Regions from separate parts of the Streptomyces cyclosori genome, predicted to be linked through region 1. Evidence: riboswitches for the same ligand, from Rfam matches in the RefSeq annotation. Region 1 holds a riboswitch; each other region holds the start of a gene.
The links. A riboswitch is a leader RNA that binds a small molecule or an ion and turns the genes downstream of it on or off. The one in region 1 is predicted to bind cobalamin.

Region 1 (3,200 bases):
CCGACCGGCGGCGCCACCACGGACTCGCGCACGGTGCCGCGCAGCGAGACCCGCAGCCCGTCCTCCTCGTCGATGCCGAGCCCGTGCGCGTACGGCAGGATCCCGTACGTGTGCCGCCCGGTGAGGCCGTGCAGCATGTCGATGCCCGGTTCCAGGAGCGTGACGTCGCCGCGGAACTTGTTGACCATGTACCCCGCCACCAGGGCCTGGTCCTCCGGGCTGAGCAGCGCGGTCGTGCCGAAGAACGAGGCGAACACCCCGCCCCGGTCGATGTCGCCGACCACCACGACCGGCAGTTTCGCCGCCCGCGCGATGCCCATGTTCACGATGTCGGTGCGCCGCAGATTGATCTCGGCCGGGCTGCCCGCCCCTTCGCAGATCACGGCGTCATATGTGCCCCGCAGCCGCTCCAGACAGTCCAGAACGGTGCCCAGGAGTGCTTCCTGGCGTCCGCCGTGGTAGCCGCGGGCGCTCAGTTCGCCCACCGGCCGGCCCATGAGCACGACCTGGCTCGAACGGTCGCTCCCCGGCTTGAGCAGCACGGGGTTCATCAGCGCGGACGGCTCGACGCGCGCCGCCTGCGCCTGCATCGCCTGCGCCCGGCCGATCTCCGCGCCCTCGCGCGTGACGAACGAGTTGAGGGACATGTTCTGTCCCTTGAACGGCGCCACCTTCACGCCCTGGCGCACCAGCCACCGGCAGATGCCCGCGGTGACGACGCTCTTCCCGGCGTCGGACGTGGTGCCCGCGATCAGCAGACCGCCGCTCATGTACGTACCTTCCTCACCGCGACAGCGACGCCCAGGGCCAGCCAGCCCACCCGCCGCGACAGCCGCACCGCTCGTTCGATGTCACCGACCTCGACGGCCCGGCCTGGGCCGTTGAGGACGGGCCGGTGCTCGACCCGTCCGCCGTACGAGAGCGTGCCGCCCAGCCGGACGCCGAGCGCACCCGCGAACGACGCTTCCACCGGGCCCGCGTTGGGGCTCGGGTGCTTGGCCGCGTCCGCCCGCCACGCGCGCGTGGCCGCGCGCGGGGAGCCCCCGGCGGCCACCGCGAGGGCGGCGGTGAGCCGGGCGCCGGGCCAGCCCGCCACGTCGTCCAGGCGCGCCGAGGCCCAGCCGTAGCGCAGGTGGCGCGGCGAGCGGTGGCCGACCATCGCGTCCAGGGTGTTGACGGCGCGGAACGCCACCAGGCCGGGCACCCCCGCGAGCGCCCCCCACACCAGGGCGCCGACCACGGCGTCGGAGGTGTTCTCGGCGACGGACTCGACGACGGCGCGCGCGATGCCGGGCGCGTCCAGGGTCTGCGGGTCGCGCCCGCACAGATGGGGCAGCCGCGCGCGGGCCGCCTCGACGTCCCCCGCGTCGAGGGCGGCGCCGATCGCGCGGGCCTCCCGGCCGAGCGAGGTGCCGCCGACGACGGCCCAGGTGGCGGCGGCGGTCAGGGCGGCGGAGGCGGCCGGCCGGCCGCGCACCGCGCGCGTGGCGAGCAGTGCGGCGCCCGCGGCGCCCCCGGCGCACACGGCGGTGTGCAGCGCGCCCCAGCCCCGGTGGTCGCGCCACAGCGCGCGCTCGACGGCGGCGGCGGCCCGGCCGAACGCCGCGACCGGGTGGCCCCGGCGCGGGTCGCCGAGGAGCAGGTCACCGAGGAGCCCGGCGGTGGCGCCGTACGCGAAGGTGCGGTCGGCACGCATCGGGGTCAGCCCTTCGCAACGCCGCGAGGAACTCCGGTACGGGTGGGGGGTGCCGAGAACTGGCAGGCGCGCATGGCGGTGTGTCCTCACTCAGGGTGTCCGCGCCCTGGTACGACGTCGACCGGCGGTGAGAGTTCCTGGCTCACGGGGATGCTTCCCCGGTGACAGTGGCGGGACCGCGCCGGATTCGCACCGGCTTCCTCTTCTGCCGCCGTAAATGGCTCGGGCAGTCCACCACGCCGGGGAACGCCCGTCAACTCGCTGCTGACCTGCGACGGGAGAGTGTGTTGGGGCACACAGAGAACCGCCCCGCGGCCGTGCCGCGGGGCGGTTCCGGTGGTGCGTGCGACGCGTGCGGCGCTACTTGCCGACGATCAGGTTGATGCCGTACGCGACGGCCGCAGCGCAGAGCGCGAAGCAGAGGTAGGCGGTGGTGCGGGCCACCGTGACGTTGCCCTTGCCGGCCGCCGCGGACTGCTGCTTGCTGAGTCCGACGATGCCGACGGTGAACAGGCCCACCAGGCCGACGGTGACGATGAGGCTGACACCGAAGACGGTGCCGAGAGCTGCCCAGTCGATGTGCATGACGATTCCTTCGGGTGCGCGGCGGCCGTCAGACCGTGGCCGGGCGGGGCGGGTCGGCGGGGGCCACCGGGGCCGGGGCCGCGATGGTCGCCGTCAGGTCGGCGGCCACGGCCACGGCGGCGGCGGTCGGGGGCGGGGTGACGGCGGCCATGGCGGTGGTCACCACGCCCGCGGGCTCGGCCGGGGTCTCGGTGGCGGCGGGAGCGGCGGTGACGTCGTTGTGGTCGACCGGCTCGCGGCGCGACAGCTTCCAGATGAAGCCGGAGCCCGCGACCAGCAGGATCGCCACGAGGACGACGCCCCAGGTGCCCTGGCCGGTGAGGAACTCGGCGCCCGCGCCCACCAGACCGGCGGCCGGCAGGGTCAGGCCCCACGCCACGAACATCCGGGTCGCGGTGGACCAGCGGACCACACCGCCCTTGCGGCCCAGACCCGCGCCCATGACGGAGCCGGAGCAGACCTGGGTGGTGGAGAGGGAGAAGCCGAGGTGCGAGGAGGCCAGGATGACGGTGGCGGCACCGGACTGGGCGGCGAAGCCCTGCGGCGGCGCCAGCTCGGTCAGGCCCTTGCCCATGGTGCGGATGATGCGCCAGCCGCCGAGGTAGGTGCCCATGGCGATGGCCAGGCCGGCCGAGACGATGACCCACATCGGGGGGTTGGCGCCCGGGTGCAGCACACCGCCGGTGACCAGGGCCAGGGTGATGATGCCCATGGTCTTCTGCGCGTCGTTGGTGCCGTGGGCGAGCGAGACGAGACCGGCGGAGGCGATCTGTCCGGCCCGGTAGCCCTTGGCGGTGGCCTTCTCGTCCGTGTTGCGGTTGATCCGGTACGTGAGGCGGGTCGCCAGCATCGAGGCGACGCCCGCGACGATCGGGGCGGCGACGGCGGGCAGCAGCACCTTGGTGACGACGGTGGAGCC
Region 2 (3,200 bases), 1.9 Mb from region 1:
TCACGTCATCAGGTTACAAAAAAGTACGTACTTCCCCGCAGTAAGCACCTTTCCTACGGTGACTTTCACCAGCACCAACGTTCAAGGAGCCACTGTGAGCAGCAACAACACGCGTACGGCGATCGTCACCGGTGCGTCGAAGGGTCTCGGCGCGGGGATCGCCAAGGCGCTGGCGGGGAGCGGCGCGGCCGTCGTGGTCAACTACCGCGAGGACGCGGCGGGCGCCGAGCGGGTCGTCGCGGACATCGCCGCCAAGGGCGGCCGGGCCATCGCGGTCCGGGCGGACGTGACCCGCGGTGACGACGTGCGCGAACTGTTCGACCGTGCGCGCGAGGAGTACGGGCCGGTCGACGTGCTCGTGAACAACGCGGCGGTCGTCACGTTCGCACCGCTGTCGCACATCACCGAGGAAGAGTTCCAGCGTGAGATGAACACGAACCTGCTGGGCCCGATCCTCACCACCCAGGCCCTGGCCGCGCAGGACGACATCGACGCCGCGTCCATCATCAACGTCTCGACGGCGGGCACCCTCACCCACCCGTCGTACGCCTCGCTGTATGTCGCGTCCAAGAGCGCCGTCAACGCGTTCACCATCGTCGCGGCCAAGGAGCTGGGCCCGCGCGGCATCCGGGTCAACGCGATCATGCCCGGCCCCTCCGACACCGAGGGCAGCAGGGCGATGGGATTCCCGGGCTCGGCACAGGAAGCGCAGGCGATCGCCGACACTCCGCTGGGCCGCACGGGCACCCCGGAGGACTACGGCCCGCTGGTCGCCTTCCTGGCTTCCGACGACGCCCGCTGGATCACCGGAGACGTCATCCTCGCCTCCGGCGGCATGCGCTGACGCTTCGTCAGTCACGGGCCCGCCGGCGGCCCGGACCCCAAGGGGCGCGTCCGGCCAGGTCAGCGGCGCGCCCGGGGCCCGCAACGATGCCGGTGGCCGCCGGGAGGAGGGAGACGATGCGCGTGGTCCGGCTGTAGGCGCGTCAGGGAAGCTCTGGACTTACTAGGACGTCCAACTATATCTTCGGGGAAGTAGGTCCGCGGTGCAGGGAAGCCGGTGTGAATCCGGCACGGTCCCGCCACTGTGACCGGGGAGTGTGCTGCCATCCACACGCCACTGACGAGGTCTGTCGGGAAGGCGGGCGGCACATGGTGATCCGGGAGTCAGGATACCGGCCGCGGATGTTCCGTGTTGTCCACGAGGATGGAGCAGACACGCATGGCACCGGTTTGTACCCACGACCCTGGTGATCCGGCGGAGCGCGCACACACCACGTCCGCGCGCTCGTAGTTCTCACGGCCCGCCGCAGCGGCGCACCCCGATCCGGGTGCCGTCCGCCGGCCAGCCGTGCCATCCCCGGAGCCGACCTGACGAGAGCAGGCATCCATGGTCCGAGAACTCACCCACTTCATCGGCGGAAAGCACACCACCGGCACGTCCGGGCTCTTCTCCGACGTCCACGACCCGAACACCGGCGCCGTCCAGGCCCGCGTCCCGCTGGCCGGGCGCGCCGACACCGAGGCGGCGATCGCCAACGCCGAGTCAGCGCAGGCCGATTGGGGCCAGTGGAACCCCCAGCGGCGCGCCCGCGTCCTGCTGCGCTTCCTCCAGCTCGTCGAGGGCGAGCGCGACGCGCTGGCCCGCCTGCTGTCGGCCGAGCACGGCAAGACGATCGCCGACGCCCACGGCGACCTGCAACGCGGCCTGGAGGTGGTCGAGTTCGCCGCGGGGATCCCGCACCTGCTCAAGGGCGAGTTCACCGACAACGCCGGCACCGGCATCGACGTGCACTCGCTGCGCGGCCCGCTCGGCGTGGTCGCCGGCATCACCCCGTTCAACTTCCCGGCGATGATCCCGCTCTGGAAGGCCGCCCCCGCCCTGGCCTGCGGCAACGCCTTCATCCTCAAGCCGTCCGAGCGCGATCCGTCCGTACCGCTGCGCCTCGCGGAGCTGTTCTTGGAGGCGGGCCTGCCGCCGGGCGTGCTGAACGTCGTCAACGGCGGCAAGGAAGCCGTCGACACGCTCCTGGAGGACCCGCGCGTCCAGGCCGTCGGCTTCGTCGGCTCCACCCCGATCGCCGCGCACATCTACGCCACCGCCGCCGCGCACGGCAAGCGCGCCCAGTGCTTCGGCGGCGCCAAGAACCACATGGTCGTGATGCCCGACGCCGACCTCGACCAGGCCGTGGACGCACTGATCGGCGCCGGATACGGCTCGGCGGGCGAGCGCTGCATGGCCATCTCCGTGGCCGTACCCGTGGGCGAGGAGACGGCGGACCGCCTGGTCACCGCCCTCAAGGACCGGATCGCCACCCTCAAGATCGGCCGCTCCGACGACCCGGAGGCGGACTTCGGTCCCCTGGTCAGCCGCGACGCCCTGGACCGGGTGAACCGCTACGTCGACATCGGGGTGAACGAGGGCGCCGAACTCGTCGTGGACGGGCGCGGGTTCACCCTGCCCGGTCACGAGAACGGCTACTTCGCGGGCGCCACCCTCTTCGACCGCGTCTCCCCGCAGATGCGCGTCTACCGCGAGGAGATCTTCGGCCCCGTACTCACCGTCGTGCGGGCCGCCGACTTCGAGGAGGCGCTGCGCCTGCCCAGCGAGCACCCGTACGGCAACGGTGTGGCCGTCTTCACCCGCGACGGGGACACCGCCCGCGAGTTCACCCGCCGGGTCAACACCGGCATGGTCGGCGTCAACGTCCCCATCCCGGTGCCCGTCGCGTACCACACCTTCGGCGGCTGGAAGCGGTCCGGGTTCGGGGACCTCAACCAGCACGGACCGGACTCGATCCGCTTCTACACCCGCACCAAGACCGTCACCTCGCGCTGGCCCTCCGGGGTCAAGGAGGGCGCGAGCTTCACCATCCCGACGATGGGGTGAGCGCCATGACCTCCACCCTCACCAAGGACCAGCTCGCCCTGGCCGAGGTCACCCTCGACTTCGCCCAGGAGCAGCTGGCCCCCCATGCCGTCGCCTGGGACCAGGACAAGCACTTCCCCATCGACGTCATCCAGCGGGCCGCCGCACTCGGGCTCGCCGGTGTGTACGTCCGCGAGGAGCACGGCGGTTCGGCCCTGTCCCGCAGCGACGGCGTCCTCGTCTTCGAGACGCTCGCGACGGGCTGCCCGTCCATCGCCGGGTACCTCTCCATCCACAACATGGTCGCCTGGATGATCGACCGCTACGGCGA
Region 3 (3,200 bases), 3.3 Mb from region 1:
AGGGCAGGCGCAGCTTGAAGAAGACGTCCTGCAGACCCATCGCGCCCAGGCCCACCGGACGCCACTTGGCGTTGGAGCGGCCGGCCTGCTCGGTCGGGTAGAAGTTGATGTCGACGACCCGGTCGAGGAAGGTCACGGCGGTGCGGACGGTCTCGTCCAGCCGCTTCCAGTCGATCTCGCCGGAGGCCAGCACGAAGGAGCCGAGGTTGACCGAGCCGAGGTTGCAGACGGCCGTCTCGCCGTCGTCGGTGACCTCCAGGATCTCGGTGCACAGGTTGGAGGAGTGGACCGTGTGGCCCGGCTCCGCCGTCTGGTTGGCGGTCCGGTTGGAGGCGTCCTTGAAGGTCATCCAGCCGTTGCCGGTCTGCGCCAGGGTGCGCATCATCCGGCCGTACAGGTCCCGCGCCGGCATGGTCTTCTGGGCCAGACCGGCCGCCTCGGCCCTGCGGTAGGCGGCGTCGAACTCGTCGCCCCACAGGTCGACCAGCTCGGGCACGTCGGCGGGGGAGAACAGCGACCAGGTGCCGTCCGCGTCCACCCGGCGCATGAACTCGTCCGGGATCCAGTGCGCCAGGTTCAGGTTGTGGGTGCGCCGGGCGTCCTCGCCCGTGTTGTCCCGCAGCTCCAGGAACTCCTCGATGTCGGAGTGCCAGGTCTCCAGGTAGACCGCCGCCGCGCCCTTGCGCCGACCGCCCTGGTTGACCGCCGCCACGGAGGCGTCCAGCGTCTTCAGGAACGGCACGATGCCGTTGGAGTGCCCGTTGGTGCCCCGGATGAGGGAGCCGCGCGAGCGGATGCGGGAGTAGGAGAGGCCGATGCCGCCCGCGTGCTTGGAGAGCCGCGCCACCTGGTGGTAGCGGTCGTAGATCGAGTCCAGTTCGTCCTGCGGGGAATCCAGCAGGTAGCAGCTGGACATCTGCGGGTGGCGGGTGCCGGAGTTGAAGAGCGTGGGGGAGGACGGCAGGTAGTCCAGCCGGCTCATCAGCCCGTACAGCGAGGCGACCTCGTCGAGCGCGCGCGCCGAGTCGTCCTCGGCCAGGCCCGCCGCGACCCGGAGCATGAAGTGCTGCGGGGTCTCGATGACCTTGCGGGTGATCGGGTGGCGCAGCAGGTAGCGGGAGTAGAGGGTGCGCAGGCCGAAGTAGCCGAAGCGGTCGTCGGCGCCGTCGGCGAGGGAGGCGTCGACCAAGGCGTCCAGCCGGGCCGCGTGCAGCGCGACGAAGTCGGCGGTGCGGTCGGCGATCAGGCCCTCGGTGTGGCCGACGGCGACGGACCGGGCGAAGGAGACCGAACCCTGGGTCGCGGCCTCCTCGGCGATCGTGATCGTCAGCAGCCGGGCGGCCAGACGGGAGTACGCCGGGTCCTCGGAGATGAGGCCGGCGGCGGCCTCGGTGGCCAGCCCACGCAGCTCCGCCTCGTCCGAGCGCGCGTTCCGGCCGCGCAGCGCGGCGGCGGCGACACGGCCGGGGTCGGTGTCCGGCAGATCGGCGGTGAGGTCGGTCAGGGTCCGCAGCAGGGCGGTCCCGGGGGCGTCCGCCTGCTCGTCGGCGATCGCTGAAGCGGGATCCGCAGGGGCGATGGTCACGTGGGGGCACTCCTCGCTCGGCACGGGGCCTTGGGGGAGGGTGCGGGCACACGAACACACCCCATCGGGGGTACGTCGCGTCCACCTGCCCATTCCGCGAGGCCCGGACGTCTGGGCACCCGGACCGGATGGCCCAGGGTGCGCTGTCGGCAGGACCTCGGACTGAACAAAGTGCGCGTATGCACACCAGTACACCGTTGCGGGACAGTTCCGGATTTGCACCGGATTCCCCTGCGTCGACAGCGATGACGAGCATACATCTTGTGCCGGGTTCCGACTCCACCCCCACATGTTGTGTCGCGGTGAAATCATCGCGTGGCAGAGCGTCAACTCGCCTTCCCGGAACGCGACAACGGGCCGCCGGGATTCCCGGCGGCCCGTGTGCGTTCGGTGAAGGGTCGGCTCAGTGCGCGGAGCCCGCCGTCGCCGGGGGCAGCTCGGTCTGTACGCCGGGCTCGCCGGCGTCCGCCGTGTAGTCCTCCGGGGAGGTCTCGTCGACGCCGTCGGGGGCCTTCAGGGCCCGCAGGGCGACCGTGAGGACGACGGTGACGGCGACGTTCAGGACGAACGCGGTGAGGCCGATGTAGCCGATCTCACCGATGCCCGGGATCTCCTTGGAGCTGCCGCCGAAGTGCTTCTGGGTGGGGGAGGCCACCCCGTACGCGGCGAGCGTGCCGTAGAGCATGCCGGCCGCCCAGCCCGCGAGCAGCGCCCAGCGGTGGAACCAGCGGGTGAACAGACCGCCGACCAGCGCCGGGAAGGTCTGCAGGATCCAGATGCCGCCGAGCAGCTGGAAGTTGATCGCGACCGTCTTGTCCATGGTCAGGACGAAGACCAGGGCGCCCACCTTCACCAGGAGCGAGACGAACTTGGAGACCTGGGCCTCCTGCTTCGGCGTGGCGTCCGGCTTGATGAAGTCCTTGTAGATGTTGCGGGTGAACAGGTTCGCGGCTGCGATCGACATGATCGCCGCCGGGACGAGCGCGCCGATGCCGATCGCCGCGAAGGCCACGCCCGCGAACCAGTCCGGGAACATGTCCTCGAACAGCTGCGGGATCGCCAGCTGGCCGTTCTTGACCTTGACCCCGGCCGCGATCGCCATGAAGCCGAGCAGCGCGAGCAGCCCCAGCATCAGGGAGTACAGGGGCAGGATCGTGGTGTTGCGGCGGATGACGTTGCGGCTGCGGGAGGAGAGGGTCGCCGTGATCGAGTGCGGGTACATGAAGAGCGCCAGCGCCGAGCCGAGGGCGAGCGTGGCGTACGTCCACTGGCCCGCTTCACCGGGCACCAGCGCGCCCGTGGGCTTCCCGGCCGCGTTGGGCGTCTCGAACTTGTGGCGGGCCGCGGCGAAGATGTCGTGGAAGCCGCCGAGCTTGATCGGGATGTAGATGATCGCCACCAGGATGACGATGTAGATCAGCGTGTCCTTCACGAACGCGATCAGTGCGGGGGCGCGCAGCCCCGAGGAGTAGGTGTACGCGGCGAGCACCGCGAAGGCGATCAGCAGCGGCAGGTCCTTGACGAACCAGTTGCCGGAGCCGCCGATGCCCATCACGTCCAGCACCGCCTGGATGCCGACCAGTTGGAGCGCGATGTACGGCATGGTGGCCAGGAT

Region 2: linked by a shared signal. The riboswitch ahead of AB5J87_RS35120 (CoA-acylating methylmalonate-semialdehyde dehydrogenase) and the one ahead of AB5J87_RS26940 (cobalamin biosynthesis protein) in region 1 are both predicted to bind cobalamin.
Region 3: linked by a shared signal. The riboswitch ahead of AB5J87_RS12150 (ribonucleoside-diphosphate reductase subunit alpha) and the one ahead of AB5J87_RS26940 (cobalamin biosynthesis protein) in region 1 are both predicted to bind cobalamin.

The regions. Positions count from the first base shown of each region.
Region 1 covers NZ_CP163520.1:6,097,958-6,101,157, forward strand. Annotated here, with positions in the region: gene AB5J87_RS26935 (cobyric acid synthase) at 1-770, opposite strand, end outside; gene AB5J87_RS26940 (cobalamin biosynthesis protein) at 767-1,696, opposite strand; cobalamin riboswitch at 1,805-1,947, opposite strand; gene AB5J87_RS26945 (hypothetical protein) at 2,057-2,281, opposite strand; gene AB5J87_RS26950 (anion permease) at 2,310-3,200, opposite strand, start outside.
Region 2 covers NZ_CP163520.1:7,971,259-7,974,458, reverse strand. Annotated here, with positions in the region: gene AB5J87_RS35130 (winged helix-turn-helix transcriptional regulator) at 1-1, opposite strand, end outside; gene AB5J87_RS35125 (SDR family NAD(P)-dependent oxidoreductase) at 95-844, shown strand; cobalamin riboswitch at 1,028-1,199, shown strand; gene AB5J87_RS35120 (CoA-acylating methylmalonate-semialdehyde dehydrogenase) at 1,391-2,890, shown strand; gene AB5J87_RS35115 (acyl-CoA dehydrogenase family protein) at 2,896-3,200, shown strand, end outside.
Region 3 covers NZ_CP163520.1:2,758,212-2,761,411, reverse strand. Annotated here, with positions in the region: gene AB5J87_RS12150 (ribonucleoside-diphosphate reductase subunit alpha) at 1-1,585, opposite strand, end outside; cobalamin riboswitch at 1,716-1,858, opposite strand; gene mctP (monocarboxylate uptake permease MctP) at 1,989-3,200, opposite strand, start outside.